DNA from 3 places in the Roseomonas gilardii genome. Region 1 is predicted to be linked to each of the others. Evidence: riboswitches for the same ligand, from Rfam matches in the RefSeq annotation. Region 1 holds a riboswitch; each other region holds the start of a gene.
What was found. A riboswitch is a leader RNA that binds a small molecule or an ion and turns the genes downstream of it on or off. The one in region 1 is predicted to bind cobalamin.
Positions count from the first base shown of each region.

Region 2: another riboswitch for cobalamin. It lies ahead of RGI145_RS10010 (5-methyltetrahydropteroyltriglutamate--homocysteine S-methyltransferase); the one in region 1 lies ahead of RGI145_RS14025 (CbtB domain-containing protein).
Region 3: another riboswitch for cobalamin. It lies ahead of RGI145_RS19365 (ABC transporter substrate-binding protein); the one in region 1 lies ahead of RGI145_RS14025 (CbtB domain-containing protein).

Region 1 covers NZ_CP015583.1:3,043,911-3,047,231, forward strand. The annotation lists gene RGI145_RS14015 (hypothetical protein) at 68-454, opposite strand; gene RGI145_RS14020 (lysophospholipid acyltransferase family protein) at 451-1,095, opposite strand; cobalamin riboswitch at 1,429-1,655, shown strand; gene RGI145_RS14025 (CbtB domain-containing protein) at 1,695-1,877, shown strand; gene RGI145_RS14030 (CbtA family protein) at 1,887-2,636, shown strand; gene RGI145_RS14035 (hypothetical protein) at 2,795-3,070, shown strand; gene RGI145_RS14040 (hypothetical protein) at 3,275-3,321, shown strand, end outside.
Region 2 covers NZ_CP015583.1:2,191,663-2,194,983, forward strand. The annotation lists gene RGI145_RS09995 (LysR substrate-binding domain-containing protein) at 1-217, opposite strand, end outside; gene RGI145_RS10000 (peroxiredoxin) at 417-971, shown strand; gene RGI145_RS10005 (alkylhydroperoxidase, AhpD family) at 1,156-1,686, shown strand; cobalamin riboswitch at 1,817-1,996, shown strand; gene RGI145_RS10010 (5-methyltetrahydropteroyltriglutamate--homocysteine S-methyltransferase) at 2,114-3,277, shown strand.
Region 3 covers NZ_CP015583.1:4,288,859-4,292,179, reverse strand. The annotation lists gene zigA (zinc metallochaperone GTPase ZigA) at 1-600, shown strand, start outside; partial or broken gene RGI145_RS25870 (DUF6525 family protein) at 606-785, shown strand; cobalamin riboswitch at 990-1,284, shown strand; gene RGI145_RS19365 (ABC transporter substrate-binding protein) at 1,323-2,429, shown strand; gene RGI145_RS19360 (FecCD family ABC transporter permease) at 2,426-3,321, shown strand, end outside.

The DNA.
Region 1 (3,321 bases):
ATCCCATGGCGCCTCATGTCCTGTAACATGACGCCCGGCGGCATACGGAACCCGCGCATCCGCCCCCTCATGGCCAGGCGCCACCCTCCGGCAGCGGCTTCCAGCCGATGGGCGCGATGCGCACCCCGCCCGGCGCGAACCAGGCGAATTCCCCCCGCCGCGCCTCCGTCGTCCCCGTGCTGCGCGGCAGCCAGCGGAACACCGCCGGCACCTCGCCCAGGATCACATCCAGCACCAGCACCGGCACGTTCTGGAGGCCGGGGAAATTGCCCATGCGCCGCCAGCCCCCCTGACGGATCGGCTCCCGCACCGTCCAGGGCAGATCGCCTGCCCCCCACCCGGCATCATTCGCCGGGATCCCGCCCCCGGGCCGGTTCATCGGCACACCCTGCGCCAGCACGCCCCGAATCGGTGCCTCCCGATCGTCGCCCCCGCCCTGCATCTGGCCGATCACGCGCACACCGCCTCGGCTGCCCGATCGGCAGCCATGTCCAGCGCGTCCTGCAGCACCGCCGCGTGAAAGGCAGCCGTCCCCCCATCGGGCAGGATCGGCCGCCCGGCCACCGCCACACCCCGCGCGAAGGGCAAGGGGATCAGCATCCGGTCCCAGGTGCCGATCCGGTGCATCGGCAGGGCATGCGCCGCGCAGGGGACCACCGGCACACCGGCCATGGCGGCCAGCCGCACCGCGCCCTCCGACACCCGCCGCCGCGGCCCGCGCGGCCCGTCCGGCACCACCACGGCGATCGAACCCTGGCGAAGCCCGTCCAGCAGCCGACGGGCCGCCACCGTGCCGCCACGCGAGGAACTGCCCGCCACGGCGCACAGGCCGAAGCGCTGCAGCATGCGCCCGATCATGCCACCGTCGCGGCTGCGCGAAACCAGCACCAGCCCCTGCTTGCGCGGCACCCCGGCCTGCGCCGACTGCCAGAAGGCACTCCAGGCCAGCGGCATCAGCGGCAGGCATTCATGCCAGAAGGCCAGCACGAAGCCCTGCTCCCGGTCCGTCAGTTCACGCAGATGCTCCGTGCCGCGCAGCTCCCAGCGGATCGTCCGCTGGCAGAGGGTCAGATAGCAGGAAGGAAGCCAGGTCACCGCCCGACTGCGCAGCAGGGCCTTCCCCAGCCGCCGCCATGGGCGCTTCCATCGCCGCCCCAATGCGCCTCCGGACGGCCGCTTCCGGAAGGCCTGCCACCGATTCGGCATACCGTCATGGTCAGACACGCCGCGTTTACTCCGTGGGAAAATTTCCCACAAACCATAGGTCCCGCGCTTCGTAACGGCCTCTCCGGACTCCGCGCGCCTGCCATGCGCCCCCGCTCGACCCCGCCACCCCTGCGGGCACACCATCCCGCCCCGTACCTGACCCTGGAAACCGCCGCGCCCCTGGGCCGCGAACCAGCTCTTCCTTCCTGACCCCCTTCACCCCTAACCTCGCCCCGTGCCGGTCCCGCGCGAGCGGGCGAAAAGGGAACGCCGTGCGCCCGCTCCATACGGGCAAGTCGGCGGCTGCCCCCGCAACTGTCAGCGGCGAGCTGGCGGCCTTTCCACCTCCGCCGAGGGGTGGGCCACTGGAAGCCCACGGGCTTCCGGGAAGGCAGGCCGCCCGCCAACGCGCCGCGAGCCAGGAGACCTGCCGGCACAGCGACACACCTTCATGGCCCCCGCGGGGCGCGGCGGCCGGAGACATCACGATGCACAACAGCCTGTCCCACCCCGCCGGCCTCGCCGCCCGACCCGCTTCCCGCCTCCTCGCCGTCCTGCTCAGCGCCGCACTGGGGGCCGTGCTGCTCTGGGGCGTCGGCTTCGCCCATGCCAATGCCCTGCACAATGCCGCGCATGACACGCGCCATTCGAATGGCTTCCCCTGCCACTGAGGCATGGTCATGCAGTTCTTCCCGAGAATCCTCCTCACCGCCCTGCTGGCCGGGCTGTTGTCCGGCGCGGTGGCCACGGTGCTGCACAATCTCGGCACCGTGCCGATCATCCTGCAGGCCGAAACCTACGAGCAGGCCGCCGAGGCTCCTGCCCACCACGCCACGACAGCCCCGTCTCAAGACCACGCCTCCGCGCCGCTCTCCCAGGAGGCCCATGCGCATGACGACGAGGGCTGGTCACCTGCCGATGGCGCGGAACGCATCGCCTACACCCTGCTGGCAGACCTGCTGACCGGGATCGGCTTCGCTCTCCTCCTGGTCTCGGGCTTCGCCCTACGCGCACCACCTGGTGGCGACCGTTCCATCGGCTGGCGCCAGGGCCTGTTCTGGGGCTTGGCCGGCTTCGCGGTCTTCACCCTGGCCCCGGGCCTCGGCCTACCGCCGGAACTTCCCGGCACCGAGGCCGCACCCCTGGCCGAGCGGCAGCTCTGGTGGCTGGCCACCGCCGCCCTGACCGCCATGGCACTGGCGCTGATCGCTTTCACCCGGAAGCCGGGCTGGGCCGCGCTGGCGATCCTCCTCCTGCTCCTGCCGCACCTCGTCGGTGCGCCGCAGCCGGCGGAACACGCCGCCCTCGCCCCACCGGACCTGGCGCGGCGCTTCCTGGTGACCGCCACGGCGACGAGCCTGCTCTTCTGGGCCGTCCTGGGCACCACCGCCGGCTGGCTCTATGGCCGGCCCGCCCGGCAGACGGCCTGACGCGGCCCGTGACAGCGGAAAGGCCGCCCCGCGCGGCCTTTCCCGCACCGCCCGCCTCCCGGCGGCACAGCATGGAACCCTCCCCCGGCTGCGGTGTTGTCCGGGAGACGGCGCCCGGCACGGCGCGAGCACCACCTCCGGACAAGGGGATCCAGACCATGGACCAGCCAGCCACCCAGCCCATGCCCTATGGCAACCAGCCCTATGACAGTCAGCTTCCTGCCCGCACCAACGGGGATGGCGATGCCACGCTCAGCCTGGGCCAGCGCGCCATCTATGTCGTGGCCGGCCTCGCGCTCGCCGCCGCCGGCGCGAAGCCCCGGCCCAACCCGCTGCTGAACATCCTGGCCCTGGGCGCCGGCTCCTATCTCGCCTGGCGCGGAGCCGAAGGCACCGATCCGGTCAAGGCCGCCTATCTGCGGCATTTCGGCTGACGCCACCGGGGGTCCTGGCCTTGCCCACGGCCCCCTTCCCCTCTCGAACGAGCCGGCGCATCCTTGGCAAGGGGAAGCGGACTTGGCTCCGACCGAAAGGGTCCGCGTCGTCAGAAGACTCGCTGCCAGGAGAGCGAAAGCCAAAGCGGTCGCAGGTGGCAGCCCCCATACCGGCCCCGACCGCAACAGGATAGGCTGGGAGCCATGACCGAAGACGCTGTCGCCAAGACCGAGACCCTGGCCCGCCACCT
Region 2 (3,321 bases), 850 kb from region 1:
GCTGCACGATCTCGAGTCCCACCTGGGTGAAGGCGGGCCGCTTGGATGGGCCGCCACGGTCCAGGATCGCCGTGGCGAGCTGCCGTTCCAGGGCGATGATCCCGGCGGAAAGGGTGGACTGGCTGACGGCGCAGGCGGAGGCGGCGCGGCCGAAATGGCCGTGATCCGCCAGGGCGACGAGGTAGCGGAGCTGTTGCGGACTGGGATAGGCGGTCATCGGCGCAGTCGATCATAAGGACGAAAACTATTCATTTGAACCCTTGCTGCACCTGCGTCATACCCGGCCACGGCGCGGGGGCGGGAATCAGCCTCCGACCGGATGGGTCAGAGGGATTGTCCTTGGGGATCGCCCTTGGGGATCGCCCTCGCGGCGCCGTCCGGAAGCGACCGAATTCTTTTGGGAAGAGGATCACTGCATGCTGACCGTCGGCGACAAGTTCCCGTCCTTCCAGCTCACCGCCGTGAAGGGTGGCCCCGAGGGGCTAAACATGAACACCGCCTTCACCGAGGTCTCCGATGCCTCCGAGGCCGGCAAGTGGAAGATCGTCTTCTTCTGGCCGAAGGACTTCACCTTCGTCTGCCCGACCGAGATCGTGGCCTTCGGCAAGCTGAACACGGATTTCAGCGACCGTGACGCCGTCGTCTATGGCGTGTCGATCGACAGCGAGTTCGTGCACATGAACTGGCGCACGCACCATGCCGACCTGAAGGACCTGCCCTTCGCCATGCTCGCCGACATCAAGCGCGAGCTGTCGACGGCCTGCGGCATCCTCGACAAGAACGCCGGCGTGGCGCTGCGCGCGACCTTCATCGTGGACCCGGAGGGGATCATCCGCTTCGCCTCCGTCAACGACCTGAACGTCGGCCGCAACCCGCAGGAAGTGCTCCGCGTCCTCGACGCGCTGCAGACGGACGAGCTGTGCCCCTGCAACTGGAAGCAGGGCGAAGAGGTCCTGAAGCCGGCCGCCTGAGGCCCGCTTCCACGGATTGACCGCGCTCCGGGGGTTTCGCGCCCCCGGGGACGGTGTGCCGAGCCGGCCGCCCCGTTCCCCCGTCCAGGGAGAACCGTTCCGCGAAAGCCGCGGGAACCGGGCGCATGGGCGCCCCCGAGGGCCGGCTCCGCCCACCGAACACAACCGGAGAGGAGTTCACAGGATGTCGCTCGACGCCCTGCGCAACATGCTGCCCGAATATGCCAAGGACCTGAAGCTGAACCTCGGCTCGCTCGCCGCCGAGACGCTCCTGACGGAGCAGCAGCTGGCCGGCACCTTCATCGCCAGCGCGCTCGCCTCGCGCAATGCCGCGGTGACGAAGAACATCGTCGCCGAGTTCGGCCCGAAGCTGTCGCCCGAGGCGCTGAACGCGGCCAAGGCGTCGGCGGCGATCATGGGCATGAACAATGTCTATTACCGCTTCACGCATCTGGTGCATGGCGACTACGCCACCATGCCGGCCAAGCTGCGCATGAACGTCATGGCCCGGCCGGGCGTGGAAAAGGTGGATTTCGAGCTCTGGTCGCTCGCCGTTTCCGCCATCAACGGCTGCGGCATGTGCATGGAGAGCCACGAGAAGGTGGTGCGCCAGCATGGGATGACGCAGGAGCAGGTGCAGGCTTCCGTGCGCATCGCCTCGGTGGTGCATGCCGTCGCGGCGGTGCTGGACGGCGAGGCCGCGCTAGCGGGCTGAGGACCCTTTCCACCCCTCCGGAGGGTGGATGGCCAAGGATCGGGAAGGGCCGGTGCCGGACAGGGCACCGGCCCTTTTCCGTTCCGGCCTCCGCGGAGCCCGCCGCCCCTTCCGGGAAGGCCGCGCCTCCCCTACACCGGAGGGCGATGGTTCCCTCGCGGATTAAAACGGGAACATGGTGCGAAGCCATGGCTGCCCCCGCAACTGTCGGCGCCGAGCCACCGCCAAGGGCCACCGGGTTCACCCCCGGGAAGGCGGCGGATGGTGATGACGCGCGAGCCAGGAGACCTGCCATCATTGACGTCAGCGCGGCCACGCCGGACGGGGTGTTCCGGCGGAGCAGAAGGGACGAAGGCCCACCCCGGCGACGGGGTGCGGGGCCGGGAGACCGGGGCCGTGATGACAAGAAGACGTCAGGAGAAACCCCATGTCCGCCAGCACAGCCACCCGCGACGCCGCCCGTACGGGGGCCGATGGCAGGCCCTGCCAGCCGCCCGCCTTTCCATCCTTCCGCGCCGACCATGTCGGCAGCCTGCTGCGCCCCGCCGCGCTGCGTGAGGCCCGCCAGGCGCGCGCCGAAGGGAAGCTCTCCGCCGAGGCGCTGCGCCAGGTGGAGGACGAGCAGATCGCCCGGGTGGTGGCGAAGCAGGAATCGGTCGGCCTGCGCGCCGCCACGGATGGCGAGTACCGCCGCGCCTACTGGCATTACGACTTCCTGGGCGGGCTGGACGGGATCGAGATCTACGAGCCCGAGGACAAGGTCCAGTTCAAGGGCGCGACGCTCGGCCACAAGCTGCGGGTGAACGGCCGGATCGGCTGGAAGCCCAGCATGATCGAGGATTTCCGCTTCACCGCCGGCTGCACCTGCAACGCCATCGCCAAGCAGACCATCCCCTCCCCCAGCGTGGTGCATTTCCGCGGCGGGCGGGAGGCGATCGCGCGCGACGTGTATCCGGACATGGACGGGTTCTTTGACGATCTGGGGCGGACCTATGAGGAGGCGGTGAAGGCCTTCCATGCCGCCGGCTGCCGCTATCTCCAGCTCGACGAGGTCAACATCGCCTATCTGTGCGATCCGGAGCAGATCGAGGGGCTGAAGCGGCGCGGCGAGCATGTGGAGGGGCTGCTCGACATCTATGCCGGCATGATCAACCGCGCGACCCGGGCGCGGCCGGCCGGCATGGCGATGAGCATGCATCTTTGCCGGGGCAACTTCCAGTCCACCTTCGTGGCCTCCGGCGGCTATGAGCCGGTGGCCGAGGTGCTGTTCAACGCCATCGACATCGATGCCTATTTCATGGAGTTCGACGACGAGCGTTCGGGCGGCTTCGAGCCGCTGCGCTTCGTGCCACGCGGGAAGAAGGTCGTCGTGCTGGGCATCGTCACCAGCAAGAACGGCGTGCTGGAAAGCAAGGACGAGCTGAAGCGCCGCATCGACGAGGCGGCGAAGTTCCTGCCGCTGGAGCAGCTCGCCATCAGCCCGCAATGCGGCTTCGCCAGCACCCAGGAGGGGAACAAGCTCTCCGAGGACCAGCAATGGGCCAAGCTGCGGCTCTGCGCCGAACTGGCCGAGGAAATCTGGGGTCGCTGAGGCCGGGATCAGCGGGATCGGGGCGGCGCGTCCGCCCCACTTTC
Region 3 (3,321 bases), 1.2 Mb from region 1:
GCCGCGCTGCTCGCCACCTTCAACCCCACGGCCGCCATCCTCGCCGCCGACCATGGCCGCGTCCCGCTGCCCGAGGTGCTGGGAACCGGGCGCTTCGACTTCGCGCGGGCGCAGCGCGCGGCGGGCTGGGCCCAGGCCCTGGCGGGCGGGCACCTGCCGGAAAGCGAGGAGTTCGGCATCCGCTCCTTCGTCTGGCGGGCGCGGCACCCGCTGCATCCGGCGCGGTGGAAGGCCTTGATCGAATCCGACCTGCCGGGCGTGGTGCGGGCCAAGGGCTTCTTCTGGCTGGCCACGCGCATGGGCTGGGCGGGCTCCTGGCAACTGGCCGGGCAGGTCGGGCGGCACGAGGCGGCGGGCCACTGGTTCGCGGCCGTGGACCCCGCCCGCTGGCCCGGGGACCCGGAATGGCGAGACGGCATCCGTGCCCAGTGGCGGGAGCCCTTCGGCGACCGGCGGCAGGAGGTGGTCTTCATCGGCGCCGGCATGGACGAGGCGGCGCTGCGCCGGCAACTCGATGCCTGCCTGCTGACCGATGCGGAGATGCGGCACGGGCCGCGCGCCTGGGCCCGGCTGCCGGACCCTTTCCCAGCCTGGGGCTGAGCGGCGTGGCGGGAAACGACAACACCGTCCGGGAAACGCTTTGGCGCCGCTGGGGCGGCGACGAATGGGCCTGCTTCGACGCCCTGCCGCCCGCCGTGCGCCAGCGGATGCGGGAGCATGCCTATGACGCCTGGGCCGTGAACGCGCATCTCCTCTGGCGCCTGTGGCGCCGCCGCCATGCCTCCTCGGAACGGGCGGAGCGGCTGCTGCTGCGCCATCTCGACCGTTGCGAGGCGCTGGAGCGCGCGGGTTTCGACGCCGCGCACCGGCAGCGCCACGGCACGCCGCTGCCGCATGTGCTGGCCGGCGTGCCCGTGCTGCGGGATGGGGTGAGGGATGGCGTGCCGCGGCGGTCGCGGCTTCGCCTTGCCCGCCGGCCCATGCGCGGGATAGGTTGGCCCGTCGACGGTCCCGCGCGAGCGGGTGAAAAGGGAAGGCCGTGCGCTCCGGCCGGGCCTCGCGCCCGGGAGCAAGTCGGCCGCTGCCCCCGCAACTGTCAGCGGTTCCCCGCTGGCCCGTCCGCCCTGCCGCCCCTTCCGGAGACGGCCTGGCGGGTCACTGAGCCCTCGCCTCTCCGCAAGGAGGCCGGGGCCCGGGAAGACAGGGCTGGCGAAGCCGGCATGGCGTCCCGCGCCGATGCCGGAAGCCGCGAGCCAGGAGACCTGCCGTCGTCGCTTCACCAGGCCGCCGGGCGGGGTGCTCCGGAGGCGGGAGCCTGATTCATGCCGTCCTTTCCGATGCTTTCCGCCCTGGCCGGCCCGCGCCGGGGCAGGGCGCTGCGGCGCCTTGGCGGCCTCGCCCTCGGGGCTGGCCTTGCCCTGTCCGGCGCCATGGTGCCGCCGGCGGCCGCGGAGCCGACCCGCTACCCGCTGACCCTGCGCAACTGCGGGCTGGACCTGACCTTCCCCAAGGCACCGCGCCGGGTGGTCTCCATCGGCCAGTCGGAGACGGAGATCCTCTACGCCCTGGGCCTCGGCGACCGGATCGCCGGCACCGCGCTCTGGGTGGAGCCGGTGCTGCCGCAGTTCGCCGGGGAGAATGCCAGGGTCCCGCGCCTCGCGGACAATGACCCGAGCTTCGAATCTGTGGTGGGGAAGGAGCCGGACCTCGTCACCGTGCAGCTCGAATGGCATGTCGGGCCGCGCGGCCGGGTCGGACGGCGGGAGCAGTTCACCGATCTCGGCATCCCCACCTACATCTCGCCCTCCGACTGCACGGGCAAGGACAATTCCGGCAGCGGCGACGGGGTGCGGAGCCAGCCCTACACGATGGAGCTGCTCTACCAGGAGATCGAGGAGCTCGCCGCGATCTTCGACGTGCGGGATCGCGGCGCCGCGCTGGTGGCGCAGTTGAGGAAGCGCGAGGCCGATGCGGTGGCGGCGGTCGCCTCGGTGAAGGCGCAGGGCCTGCCGGTGGTCTTCTGGTTCTCCAGCCGCGACGTGAAGGGCGATGCCTTCGTGGCCGGCACCAATGGCGCGCCGGGCTACATCGCGCGGCTGCTGGGCCTGCGCAACGTCATCCGGACGACCGAGGAATGGCCGACCGTGAGCTGGGAGGCCATCGCCACCGCCAACCCCGCGGTGATCGTGATGGGCGAGATGACGCGCCGCCGCTTCCCCGCCGACGACGTGAGCGTCAAGCGCCAGTTCCTGGAGACGGACCCGGTCACCAGCCAGATGCCGGCGGTGCAGGCGCGGCGCTTCGTGGTGGTGGGGGCGCAGTCGATGAACCCGACGCTGCGCACCATCGACGGCATCGAGGCCGTGGCCAGGGGCATCCAGGCCCTGGAGAAGCAGGAGCAGGCCCAGGGAAGCGGGACGAAGCCGTGAGCGGCCTGGCCAGCGACGGGCTGCCGCTGGAAGCCGCCCGGCCGGCGATCCGCGGCCTGGTGACGGCCCGGCCCGGCGCCACCGGTCAGGTGGCGCGGCTGGTGCTGGCCCTGCTGGCGCTGCTGCTGCTCGGTCTCTGCGTCGCCCTGGCCGTCTCGGTGGGCGAGATGCCGGTGCCCCTCGTCACCACGTTCAAGGCGCTGGCCAACCGGCTGCTCGGCGCGGGCTACGAGGTCAGCCGAATCCAGGAGGGGGTGATCTGGGATTACCGGCTCAGCCGCGCGCTGATGGCGGCCTGTCTCGGCGGCGGGCTGGCGGTGGCGGGGGCGGTGCTGCAGGCGCTGCTGCGCAACCCGCTGGCGGAGCCCTATGTGCTGGGGATCTCCGCCGGCGCCTCGACCGGCGCCGTGGCGGTGGTGGTGCTGGGCCTGGGGGGCGGGCTGGTCTCGCTCTCCGGCGGTGCCTTTTTCGGCGCGCTGGCCGCGCTGCTGGCCGTGGCCGCCCTGGCCTCGGCCTCCGGCGGCGGGGCGGAGCGGGTGATCCTGGCCGGCGTCGTCGCCTCGCAGCTCTTCAACGCCATCACCGCCTATGTCGTCACCACCGCCGCGAATGCGGAACAGGCGCGCGGGGTGATGTTCTGGCTGCTCGGCAATCTGAGCGGCGTGCGCTGGCCCGACCTCGCCCTCGCGGCGCCGGCCGTGCTGGTGGCGAGCCTCGTCTGCCTGTTCCAGGCCCGGGCGCTGGATGCCTTCACCTTCGGCGCCGATGCGGCGATGACGCTGGGCATCCCGGTGGGGCGGGTGCGCGCCCTGCTCTTCGCGGTGACGGCGGCGATGACCGCGGTGCTGGTGAGCATCACCGGCACGGTGGGCTTCGTCGGCCTCGTGGTGCC